2 regions of the Pseudoglutamicibacter cumminsii genome follow, and region 1 is predicted to be linked to the other one. Evidence: riboswitches for the same ligand, from Rfam matches in the RefSeq annotation. Region 1 holds a riboswitch; the other holds the start of a gene.

The links. Region 1 has a riboswitch for thiamine pyrophosphate ahead of thiC (phosphomethylpyrimidine synthase ThiC). Riboswitches for the same ligand answer to the same signal wherever they lie in the genome.
Region 2: it holds a riboswitch for thiamine pyrophosphate, as region 1 does, so the genes downstream of both, JOD50_RS04230 (PfkB family carbohydrate kinase) here and thiC (phosphomethylpyrimidine synthase ThiC) in region 1, are expected to answer to the same signal.

What each region holds. Positions count from the first base shown of each region.
Region 1 is NZ_JAFBCO010000001.1:722,104-728,415, forward strand. Features, by position in the region: gene JOD50_RS03330 (copper chaperone PCu(A)C) at 1-201, opposite strand, end outside; gene JOD50_RS03335 (copper resistance CopC family protein) at 229-846, opposite strand; partial or broken gene thiC (phosphomethylpyrimidine synthase ThiC) at 1,073-2,958, opposite strand; TPP riboswitch at 2,957-3,064, opposite strand; gene JOD50_RS10590 (CDP-glycerol glycerophosphotransferase family protein) at 3,224-4,504, shown strand; gene JOD50_RS03350 (variant leucine-rich repeat-containing protein) at 4,540-5,751, opposite strand; gene JOD50_RS03355 (hypothetical protein) at 6,010-6,312, shown strand, end outside.
Region 2 is NZ_JAFBCO010000001.1:910,945-917,256, forward strand. Features, by position in the region: gene JOD50_RS10600 (EamA family transporter) at 1-20, shown strand, start outside; gene dnaB (replicative DNA helicase) at 41-1,444, opposite strand; TPP riboswitch at 1,991-2,086, shown strand; gene JOD50_RS04230 (PfkB family carbohydrate kinase) at 2,092-3,117, shown strand; gene JOD50_RS04235 (MFS transporter) at 3,246-4,517, shown strand; gene thiM (hydroxyethylthiazole kinase) at 4,514-5,401, shown strand; gene JOD50_RS04245 (thiamine phosphate synthase) at 5,382-6,059, shown strand; gene JOD50_RS04250 (PepSY domain-containing protein) at 6,108-6,312, opposite strand, start outside.

The DNA.
Region 1 (6,312 bases):
GTCTTTATCGGTCTTGTTTTCGATGACACCGAATGCGGCGGTCATGCCCTCGGAAGCTGCTTTGACCCAGGTTTCGTTGGTCGTGAGTGCTTCCTGCGAGCTTTCCTGCTTGGTGTTTTCTTTCGTATCACCCGAGCATGCTGACAAACCAAGAACGGCAGCTGCGCTGAGTGCGATTGCGGCGGAAATACGGCGGTTCATAGTGATCCTTTACGAAGAGAGGTTGCCTCAGTTGGTTTTCGTGCCACGGCTGGCGAAGTACCAGATGACAAGACCCACGATGATCACGCCAGCCCCTGCGGTCGCGATAACCCAGACAGGAACACCGGTTGCCTCGTTGGATTCGGCGCTGTCGGCGGCTTCAGCGGCACCGTCGTAGATGCTGCCGCTGTCAGCGTCCTTCCCTTCAAGGGCAGGAACCTTCGGAGCGTTCGTAACGTCACCTACAGAGAAGGGAATGGTTCCTGAGATGGGGTGCCCATCCTCAGAGACCACGCGCCAGCGGACTTCGTAGTTTCCGTCTGGCAGGTCTTCCGTCAAGGGCTGAGTGACCTTAAAGTCTTTCAACTCTGGGTCAAGACCCTCGGCATAGTTCTTCTGCTCCGCATCCACCACCATGATCATGGTGCCCAAGTCCATCGGGCGGCCAGAGAACTCGAGTGTGATGTTCCCTGGGGACTGATCGAGAGCGGCTTCGTTGGATGGCGTTGATTTGACCAAACGATCGTGAGCTTGCGCGGTCGATGCGCCAAAGACCGATGCGAAGAAGACCGATGCGATGACCAACAACAGCGCGAACGCCGCAGCACTCAGTGCAGCAATAGGCCTCGGCAGTGTTCGTGTCATTACTTTGATCTCTCCCGGTAGCTTGACGAGTTTGGACGTTGTCGTAGTGGGTACGCGGATTACTCTACAAGATGTAGTAGATAAATCCTATTGCGGAACGCTCAATCACAGCGCTAACCCACCCCTTTAAGTATGGACTGCGCCTCGAACGAGACGCAGTCCATACTTAAACGCCCCTCACACAGCGGGGCTTACGGCCGGGGTTACAACGGGGTTTATGCGGGCATCATTCTCCCACCGGGGCACCCACCGAATCACGCTGCGCACCAACCGAATCAACCGGAGCACCAACCTTCGAAGCCGGCAAATAGACCTTGCCGCCCGAGGCCAAAACTCTTGGCTCTTCTTCTGCATCCCCACCAAGGCCTCTTGAGCCTCCCTACTACCGTAGGTATCGCGGATATCCTGCGAGATGCGCATCGAACAGAACTTAGGCCCGCACATCGAACAGAAGTGGGCAGTCTTCGCGGGCTCAGCCGGCAGTGTCTCGTCGTGGTATTCAAGCGCAGTCACAGGGTCCAATCCCAAACCGAACTGATCGTGCCAACGGAACTCAAAACGGGCCTTAGACAACGCGTCATCACGCTCGGTCGCCCCCGGATGCCCCTTCGCAATATCTGCAGCGTGCGCCGCGATCTTATACGTGATGACACCCGTCTTCACGTCATCACGATTCGGCAGACCCAAGTGTTCCTTCGGGGTCACGTAACACAGCATCGCAGTGCCGTAACGCGCGATCTCCGTGGCACCGATCGCCGACGTGATGTGGTCATAACCCGGAGCGATATCCGTAGCCAACGGGCCCAACGTATAGAAAGGCGCTCCGTCGCACAGCTCCTGCTGACGCTCCACGTTCTCGCGAATCTTATGCAACGGAATATGCCCAGGGCCTTCAACCATGACCTGCACGTCATACTCCCACGCACGCTTCGTAAGCTCAGCGAGAGTATCCAGCTCAGCAAACTGCACAGCATCGTTCGCATCCGCAATCGACCCTGGCCGCAAGCCGTCACCCAACGAAAAAGCGACGTCGTACTGCGCGAAAATCTCACACAACTCATCGAAGTGCGTGTACAGGAAATTCTCCTGGTGGTGCGCCAAACACCACCCGGCCATGATCGAACCACCCCGGGACACGATGCCGGTAACACGGTCCGCGGCAAGCGGGACGTAACGCAACAGAACACCCGCGTGCACCGTCATATAGTCCACACCCTGCTCACACTGTTCGATGACGGTATCGCGGTAAATCTCCCACGTGAGCGCATTCGCGTCGCCGTCCACCTTCTCCAACGCTTGATAGATCGGGACCGTGCCAATCGGGATCGGCGAGTTCCGGATGATCCACTCACGCGTAGTGTGAATATCGTTACCCGTGGACAAATCCATGAGGGTGTCAGCGCCCCACTTGGAGGCCCATTCGAGCTTGGCCACCTCTTCCGAAATGGAGCTTGTCACCGCGGAATTACCGATGTTCGCGTTGACCTTGACGAGGAACTCCCGGCCGATGATCATCGGCTCAGACTCCGGGTGGTTCACGTTATTAGGGATGATGGCGCGCCCCGCCGCCACCTCGGTGCGCACCTTCTCGACATCGCAGTTTTCACGCAACGCGACATACCGCATCTCAGGGGTAATGATCCCCTGCCGCGCATAGTGCATCTGCGTTACGCGGCGCCCTGGCTTTGCACGCAAAGGAACGGGCCGGCGCCCCCTCCACTCTTGAGAAGCCGCGCCACGGCGCACGGCGGAGCGTCCATCGTCTTCCAGCTTGCGGCCGCGGGCCTCGTACGTTTCCACATCGCCGCGTTCGAGGATCCACCGTTCACGCCACGGCGCGAGCCCCTCCTCTGCAACACTTCCTGGCCCCATCGTGCGGTAAACTTGCAACGGAGGGTTCGGGGAACCATCTGGCGAATCAAGCTGTGAAATCTCGGTGACGGGAACACGGATGCCATGCTCTTTGTCTTCGATCCATGCAAGCCGATGCGATTCATACTGTTCGCGCTGCTGCGCATCGGCTGATGATACTTCCGCAGACGATTCGGCGACGGTTTCGGCCGTTTCAATGGTGGACGTTGATTCAATGACGTCGTCAGGGCGCACAGACATAGCGCAATCCTCACTTTCCTACGCCGGTATGACCCGGATCAGGTTCGACGGTCCAAAGCTCATAGCTTTGTCTCAGCCCCTCGCAGGGGCACCCGTATGGATGCTCACCATTCGAACACACAACGCGGGCAGATGCCAACACACATCACATTCATGCCAACACCCCGTCACCGCTTCACGCTTGTAAGATATAGCTCGTTATCCGGTCACCTAGTACTCGCCCTTACGTTGAGGGCGTTATACGTTGACGTCTTGCAGGAGATCCGTGGAAAAGCAGCTTAAGAAGATCGCACGCAAAATTTTCAGGTCTAAAGCCTGGAAAGCAAGCAGCCAATGGCTCCGCGGAACCCGCCAATACAACATCGCCGCCAAAGAACACGCAGATTCCGCGGCGCCCGGCGCTCAAGTGCTCGCCTACTTCGGTGACACCCACGCCAAGCTCTACCAGTTGCAGCAGTGGATCCCGGTGCTCGAAGAGCTCAACGAAACCGTGCCTACCGCGATCTTCCTGCGCCGCCCATCGGCCATTGAAGCCGTCGAAGAGATCACGGACCTCCCGGTGGTCTACCGCGGAAGCTTCGACAACATGATCAGCTACTACGAAGAGCACAAGCCCAAGCTGTTCCTCTACGTCAACAACGGCCGCTCAAACTTCCAGACCCTCAGCTACGCGCCAGCCGTGCACGTGCACATCAACCACGGCGAATCAGACAAGCTCTCGATGGTCTCCAACCAGGCCAAGGCATACGACGCCGTATTCACCGCGGGCCCAGCAGCTTTGCGCCGCCACCGCCGCGCGCTCATCGACTTCGACGAATCGAAGCTGATCTCTGTTGGCCGCCCACAGCTTGACCTCGACTACGAAGACGAGCTTCCAGCCAGCCAGTTGCGCACCATCATGTACGCGCCAACCTGGCAAGGCGAAAACGACAACAACAACTACACCTCGATCGACTGCTACGGCCCACAGATCGTGGAAGCAGCCCTGGCTACCGAAGGCACGCGCCTCATCTACAAGCCGCACCCACGCGTGGCAGGGGCACGCCAGCCAGAGATGAAGGCCGGACACCAGAGGATCCTTGAGCTCATCGAAGCAGCGAACGCCGAAGGCGGCGAACATTTGATCCTCAAGGAAGGGAACATCCTCGCGATGTTCTCCGACGTCGACCTCATGATCACCGACATCTCCAGCGTTGGCCTCGACTTCCTCTACCTCAAAGCAGACAGCCCGATGCTGCTGACCGACCGCCGCACCAACCGCAAACAGCTCACGGATGAATCACCGATCGCATCAGCTGTACCAGTGATCGATGCGGACACCGTGGATACATTGCCTACGATGATCGCCGATGCACTCGCTAACGGCGGCGATAAAGACGCGCGAGCACAAGCACGTGCGCTGTACTTCGGCGATTACGGGGTTGGCGAGTCGCGCGTAGCGTTCATCGAAACCGTTCAGAAGCTCATCGCTGAGCGGGAAGAGAAACTAAAGCACTTCGATGTGCAGCCCACCGCAGCCGAAACAGCCGACGAACCCGAAAGCTAAGGCCTCATGACCGTGTCAGGACACGGATACGGCCTTTAGAACGTGAGGAAGTGATCGCGGCTCAAGAAGACGCCGCGCTCCGTCTTTGTGTTCCAGCACGTCAGGCCGTGCATTTCGGAAACACATACGAAATCCCCGTACGTAACAGCCTTATCGTATTCCAGCTTCTGCCCCTTGAAGCCGTCTTCACAGCCGTCTTTTTCGAAGCAGAACTTTCCCTTGTGTGAGCCGCCGTAACTTGGCTCCTTGTTCTCCGAACCCAGGTAGACGTATGGGGTTGTGCCCTTATCAGGCTGAGGGTCCGCGGCTACAGGCGCGTCATCTTTCCACGACTTGACGGCACAAATGATCGAATCCCTCGAGTGGTCATCCGGGTCTTCCGAACTGTCCGTCAACCGGATGTCGCATCCGATGTTGCCTGTCGGGGTGGCGATCGAGGCGATCTTCAGCCCGCTCTTAGAGACCGTTTCGCTCGGCTCCAAGGAACCGGACGGGGCCGGTCCGCGAGCACCCTGATACGCCTCGGACGGCAGCGGTTCCTTCGGCTTGTCCTCGCCGCGTTGATCGCCCTCGTCTTCCGAGCTCTCGCCAGCATCTTCTTCAGCATCTTCCGTGCTGCTAGAGCCCGGCGCTTCAGCGGCGGCATCCGGGGCAGTACGTTGAGTTCCCCCACCCAACAAGAACTTGCCAGCGAAAACCACGGCAACAATCGCAATCACAGCCACCAGCACGATGGCCAACGCGGCCCCGCCACGCCGGCGCGGCTGGTCGTCGTCTTCCTCATAGTCAAAGGGTTGGCCTGGAGCGTACGGTTGCGGTTGCCCGCTATGACGCGATGCCGCTGAGGCCTCTTCCGCGGCACCCTCTGCAGATACCGGCGGCAAAATCGGAACGAATAACGGCCCGCCACCCGATGCGCCAGGCTCCTGAATCTCAGACTCCTCGCTAGTCGAGTCCGGTAGAGGCGAAGCCGACGCCGGGGGGACAGGCGGAACGGACCATTGCGTCGCATCCGCATCATCCGACGCATCAAGCGCATCAGTCGCTGGAGATTCCGACGTAGGAGCCGGAGGTCCGGGCACCTCCGAGAGGATCTGCACCAGGAGCCCGCTAGGGCAGTTCGGGTGCATGAAAACCTTGCTCCTCAGCTCAGGGTGCTCCGTAGCGATACGCACTAGCTCATCAGCAGAAAGCTCCGGATCTTCCAGACGCAAACGCGCTTCGTCCATGTCTCCATCCTCGAACATCACGGTCAAACTATGTTGCCGCCCAACTCTCACCGCTGGGCATCGATGCAAATACTGATTGTAGAAGGCTAACAAGAGATTCAGGACACATCGCACCCACTAGCTTCTCTAGACGCCGCTGCCTTCTCTAGACGCCACCGCCGCAAGCGTTTTATCGTTGAAAACGCAAGGAGTTGAAATCGCTAGTACCAATAATCCGCTGAAAGACCAGTACGAAACCAAAAGCAATGTCAGTTTCCCCTCCGGGAGGACAGCATCATGAATGGTCACAACCCTCAAACCCCAGGCCCACACTCCACTGGGCAGCAACAGGCAGGATCGAAGCGAGCAACGCCATGGATCGCGGGTATCAGCGCCGCGATCGCCGTCATCGTGCTTGTTGCGGGAATCATCTGGATCACAACCCGCGGCGGAGACGAAAACAAACCGAACCAGCCTTCACCTGAAGCCTCGTCAAGCACCACAGAAAGCAACGAGGCCTCAGATAGCACAGGACCTTCGGAGTCCGACTCGCAACCGTCTGCCACGGACTCCGCTTCTGAAAGCCCGAGCGGATCTGAA
Region 2 (6,312 bases), 190 kb from region 1:
GTGAGGTCACGCCGCGCTAACCGCGCCTCGGCTAACGAATCTAGATTCCGGCGTCGCTGGATTCGTAGGCCATGTTGCTGAAACGGGAGTAGTGGCCCTGGAACGCGACCACGATCGTCTTCGTTGGACCGTTTCTGTGCTTCGCGACAATCACATCGGCCTCACCGGCTCGCGGCGATTCCTTGTCGTAGATGTCTTCGCGGTGCAGCAGGATGACCATGTCCGCGTCCTGCTCAATCGAACCGGATTCACGCAGATCGGACACCTGGGGGCGCTTGTCGGTGCGCTGCTCTGAGCCACGGTTGAGCTGGGACAGCGCGATCACTGGGACCTCAAGCTCCTTAGCCAGAAGCTTCAACGCACGCGAGAACTCAGCGACTTCCTGCTGACGCGATTCAACGCGCTTACCCGAGGACATGAGCTGCAGGTAGTCGAGCACCACGAGCTTGAGGTTGTGCTGCTGCTTGAGGCGGCGGCACTTCGCGCGGATCTCCATGAGCGTCATGTTCGGTGAATCGTCAATGAAGAACGGTGCACTGTTGAGCTCGGGCAGGGTGCGGGCGACCTTGGCCCAGTCGCTGTCCTGCATGTCGCCCTTGCGGATGTTCTGGAGCCCGATGGCGGTCTCAGCTGAAAGCAAGCGCATCGCGATTTCGGAACGGCCCATTTCAAGCGAGAAGAACACGGTCGTCATGTTGTTCTTGATCGCGGCGGAACGCGCGATGTCGAGTGCGAAGGTCGACTTACCGACCGCTGGGCGCGCCGCGACAACGATCATCTGGCCGCCCTGGAAGCCCTGGGTCAGTTCGTCGAGCTCATAGAAACCCGACGGCACGCCCGTGATTTCGTCGCCCGATTTCTGTCCCGCCGCCTCGATCTCATCGACTGTGTGCTCCATGATGTCTGAAAGCACGACGTAGTCTTCGGCGGTCCTGCGTTCAGCGACCTGCATGACTTCGGCTTGCGCATCGTTGACGATCGCGTCGACCTCGCCGTCGGCGGCGTAGGCCATCTGGGTGATGCGGTCACCCGCATAGACGAGGCGGCGCAGGATCGCGCGCTCCCTCACAATCTCTGCGTAGAAGCTCGCGTTCGCGGCGGTTGGGACGGACTGGATGACCTCGTGGATATACGCCGCGCCGCCGGCCCGGTTGAGTTCCCCGTTTTTGGTGAGGTAGCTCGAAACCGTCACGGCGTCAGCTGGCTCACCGCGGCCGTAGAGATCCGTGATGGCGTCAAAGATGGTTGAGTGCGCTGGCTTGTAGAAGTCCGATGAGCGGAGGATCTCAACGCAGTCAGCGATCGCGTCTTGGGAGAGCAACATGCCACCCAAGACGGACTGTTCCGCTGCGAGGTCCTGAGGTGGGACGCGCTCCGAAAGCGCCGAGCCGCCTGCAGATGACGCACCTGCATCGTTGTATTGGGAATCGCTGTATTGATCCACTGTGCTCCTCCAGCCCACCTCAGCCACTAGCTTGGCCCTGCTCCGAGTAGGTACCGCCTTCACGCCAGTGTAAGGCGAAAAACCTCCATGACAAGCCAGGTTATCCACAGGCCTTGGGGATCATGTGTGGACAATTGTGGAACACACCGGTGGATATCCACCACTTCTGTGGATAACTTGGGGATAAGTATGGGAGTTTCTCACCTATGATGCCCAAACTTCCGTATGATTCCGCGGTTTTTGCTTGTGGACCAAACAATTCCGCTAAAAACTTTTCCCCAACCTTCAAGCTCAACTCTCATGTTGACAAGACGGATATCCACGCGGTACACACCCAAAAATGAAAGTTATCCACAGGTTTGTGGGACTTACCCACAGACTCACCCAAGTAGAGGTTGAAGGTTTGGCACAAGTGCACGCAATGTGTCAGCCGCGAGCTCGTTGACTATAGCGACCACAGCATCGACGCGGTCCGAATGCTGACTCCCTTGCCAACCTCGCCCACGACTCCGACGCGCTCCGCACCGGGAATCTGTGGCATAGTGTTCTCCCGACACGGGGTGCACCCACTGAGGTGCTGAGATCACACCCGTTGAACCTGATCTAGTTCGCACTAGCGAAGGGATGTCCCCACAATGCATGCCTCCGTGCGCCCACTTTCTGCCGGCGCATCGACCCCCGGCGCCCAGCGCGCGTCTCACCGAAACACCGCCCCGAGCGACGACACTGTTCCATACGGCGACACCGTCCCGTGCGTCGGCACTGTTCCATGCGTCGTCACGATCGCCGGAACAGATCCGACCGGCGGCGCTGGTTCAGCCGCCGATATCAAAAGCATTCATGCCGCTGGCGGCTATGCCCTCCCCGTGACCACCGCGGTGCTGGCGCAGAATAGCTCGCGTGTGACCCACATCGAACATATGAGCCCAACCGTGGTACGTGCACAACTCGATGCCATCGCGGAACATGCGCGCATCGATGCGGTCAAAATCGGAATGCTCGGCACCGCGGCAAACGTCCAGGCTGTGGCTGAATGGCTCAGCGAAGCGAAACCACAGCTGATCGTGGTCGATCCGGTCATGATCTCAAGCAGCGGAACCGCCCTGATTGCGCCTGAAGCATTCCCTGAAGTTGCGGCGCTCTGCGCTGCCGCGGACGTCGTAACCCCGAACGCCCTCGAGCTAGCGGAACTGACCGGTTCGACCCGCGGCGAGAACCACGCCGACGTGTGCAACCAGGCACGCGCGTGGGCCGAGCGGCACGGGAATGTTGTGATCGCTAAGACCGGCCACCTGGATTCTGAGCAGACCACAAACTACTGGATCGAGTCCGGCGCCGAACCCATCGCGATACACACCCAACGCGTTGACTCCTCGGCAACCCAGGGCACGGGATGTGCGCTCGCGTCTGCGCTCACCACGAGACTAGCTGCGGGAGATGCTCCTGCCCAAGCACTCGCATGGGCCAGTGATTGGCTGCACCACGCGATTTCTCACGGCGAGCGCCTCGATGTCACGCTCACACGTGGCCAGCCCCTGGCAGGTCCCGTGGATCATTTCCATCACGTCCGCGCCGCCATGCCCCAGCCGCACATGCCGCAACCGGAGGCGCCTGCGCCTCCCGGCCCGCTCCAGCATAGCTCTGGCGCTTGCGAGGGCGGCGGCTCGAAGTGACTTACCAAGCACAAGCGAATACCAGACTGCCGCACCCCGCGCATTCACGCCCAAACAGAAAGTTCCCACCGCGTGCGAAGGCCGCTCTCCAGGCGGGGGTCGTCGGTAACTGGGTGGATAACATCCACATGTTTCTGCCGGTCATCGCGCTCGCTCCTGCCCTCGAAGTTCTGGCCGGTCCCGCGGCGAGCGCTACAACCGGTGCCGGCGCAGGCGCTGCCGTCGTGATCGCGATGTTGCTCGGCAGGCCCGTGGGTGGGCTGGTGTTCGGTCGCATTTCTGATAAGTGGGGGCGAACCCGCGCCACGAGGCTCGCGCTTGTAGGCACGGCGGTGTGCGCAGCCGCGATCGCGCTGGTTCCGACCCACCAGGTGTGGGGTGTGTGGACGTTCGTTGCCGTGGTGGCTGCCCGGTTCGTGGGCGGGGTTTTCATCGCGGGTGAGTATTCAGCCGCGATCCCGCTGGCGATGGAATGGTCTCCTCCCCGTTTGCGGGGCTGGTTTTCGGGGCTCATTTTGTCGATGGCGCCGTGGGCTCAAGCTTCAATCGCGTTCGCTACTGCGATGATGTTGTCTTGGTTGGGCACGGATGCGTATGCGGTGTGGGGTTGGCGGGTTTTGTTCGCTTTCGCTGCGTTAGCTTCGCTCGGGATGTACGTCTTTTACCGTTTCTATGTTGAGGATTCTGCACCCGGCCATATCGGCAACCATGCTCAACGTGCAGTGCATCATGGGGCCGGACGCGTCGTCGACGTCGTGGCTGGACCGTTCGCTGGCCGTTTCTGGCAGATCTTTGTTCTGCTTTCGGGCTTGTGGTGCATGACGGTCGCAACGGTCTTGATCTTGCCCGCGCATGTTGGTTCCGGCGCATCTTCTGCTTCCAACACCGCTAGCGGTTCCGCTACGGCTGCCACTGCTGGCTTGGATGCCGGCGCCATCGCGTTGGCGATGGGCGTGGCCTCGGTTGCGCAGGCTGTTGCGATGGCGGTGCTGGGCCACGTCTCAACCCGGCTGGGTCGCCGCCGGTTCTTTATGGCGTGGGCGTTGCTTGCCGGGACTGTGGGTGTTGCCGCGTGGTGGTGTGCTGTCTCTGCGTCCTCGTTTGGTGCTGCGGCCGCGTGGGCTGCGGTGGCTCAGGTTGCGACGGTTTCTGCGTATGGCCCTGTTGCCGCGTACATTTCTGAGGCGTTTCCGGCTCGGGTTCGTTCGACGGGCTATGGGGTTGCGTACTCGTTTTCGTTGATTCTGCCGATGCTGTATCCGCTGTGGTTGCCTGTCGTGTCCGGTGTGGTGGGTGCGCAGGTTTCCGTGGTTGCCGTGTTGTGTGTGGGTGCGCTTTTGGTGGGTATGGGCGCGGCGTTGGGTCCTGCGCAGCGTTCGAGTGAGGAGTTGCCGAGGTGAGTCTTGTGGATACGCGCGAACACATGGCCGCGTGTGTGGATGCGGTGCGCGGCCGGGTTCCGTTGGTGCATTGCATGAGTGCCGCGGTGTCTTTGAGCATGGTCGCTGATGGCTTGTTGGCTGCGGGTGCCCGGCCGTTGATGACGGAGACGCCTGCGGAGGCTCCCACGATGACCGCGCATTCCGATGCGTTGCTGGTGAATCTGGGGACCTTGAGCGAGGCCGGGGCGCGTGGCATTCCGGCGTCTGTTGCGGCTGCCCGGCGGCATGATGTGCCGTGGGTTTTGGATCCCACGGCGGTGGGGTTGGCCCCGGTGCGTACGCGGCTGGCGGGTGAGTTGTTGCGGCCCGGCGGTTCCGCTCCGCATGTGATTCGCGGCAATGCTTCTGAGATTGTGGCGCTAGCGGGTGTTGTGGATGGCGATGCGCGGTTCAGTGGCGCTGGCTTCACTGGCCGGGGTGCTGATGCGGGGCCTGTGGCGTCCGATGTGGTGCGTGCGTGGGCCTCGCAGCTTGCTCGGCGTGTGGGTGCTGTGGTTGTGGTGTCGGGTGCCGCGGATGTGGTTATGGCTGAGGATGGCGCGTTCTGCGAGGTGGCCGGCGGCGACAGGTTGTTGACTCAGGTGACGGGCACGGGCTGTTTGCATGGCGCGTTGATTGCGGCGTGCGTGGGCGCTGGCGTGGATGCGTGGGTTGCCGCGGTGGGTGCGAGCGCGTGGCTGGCCCGTGCCGCTGAGATTGCCGCGGCGGAGGTCTCCGCGGGGGCGACCGGTACCGCCGAAGCTGCTTCGCCTCCGCGCGGTGGCCCGGGCTCGTTCCGGGTCGCATTGTTGGACGCCTTGTACCGCGTGGGAGGTGCCGAGCATGACCTTTTCACCCGATAGCGCGGCACCTGTTGACGTGCGCTGTTATATGGTCACGGCTGGTTTCGACCGTTCCGTTCCCGCGTTAGCCGCGCAGTGTGCGGCGGCTGGGGCGGGCATCGTGCAGGTTCGGGTTAAGGACGTGCCCGCGCGGGAGCTACTCGAGGCGACGCTAACGGTGGCTCAGGCGGTTGAGGCCGCCAATCCGGCAACTCGTGTGGTGGTGGATGATTCGGTTGAGGTCGCCGCTGCGGCGATGCGGCGGGGCGCTCACGTGCATGGTGTGCATGTGGGCCAGGATGATCTTCCGGTGCCGGATGTTCGTGCGCTGTTGGGTTCGGATGCTGTCGTCGGGCTGACTACGGGCACACTTGAACTCGTTGAGCAGGCCAACGAGTGGTCGGAGCTTTTAACGTATGTGGGGGCAGGCCCTTTCAGGCCCACCCCCACGAAGGATTCGGGTCGTTCCCCGATAGGTGTTGACGGTTATCCTCGGCTTGTCGCAGCTTCCCGAGTGCCTGTGGTTGCTATCGGCGATGTGCATCCTGAGGACGCTGCCGCGTTGGCTTCCACTGGTGTTGCCGGAGTCGCGTTGGTGCGCGCTTTGGCTCGTTCGCGTGACCCTCAGCGGGATGTCCGCCGGGTGCTGTCCGCATTCGATGCCATTGCGGCCAGGTAACCGTGTTTAGCTCATCGTGTCCTCGCTACGTGGCGAGGTTGCGCGTGTTTAGCTGTCGCGTTTGAGGATCTTGCCGTTCTTGACGCCACTCTTGACGTCGATGTAGATGTCTACATCGGAGCCGCCGCCCTCTGGGTAGATCTCAACGTTCCACATGATCTGGCCTTGTTCCTCGACAACGCTGACGTCATCGAGGGAGCCTGGGGTGTCCTTGAGGGCGGTTTCGATCGCCTTGCGGATGTCGGTCTTGATC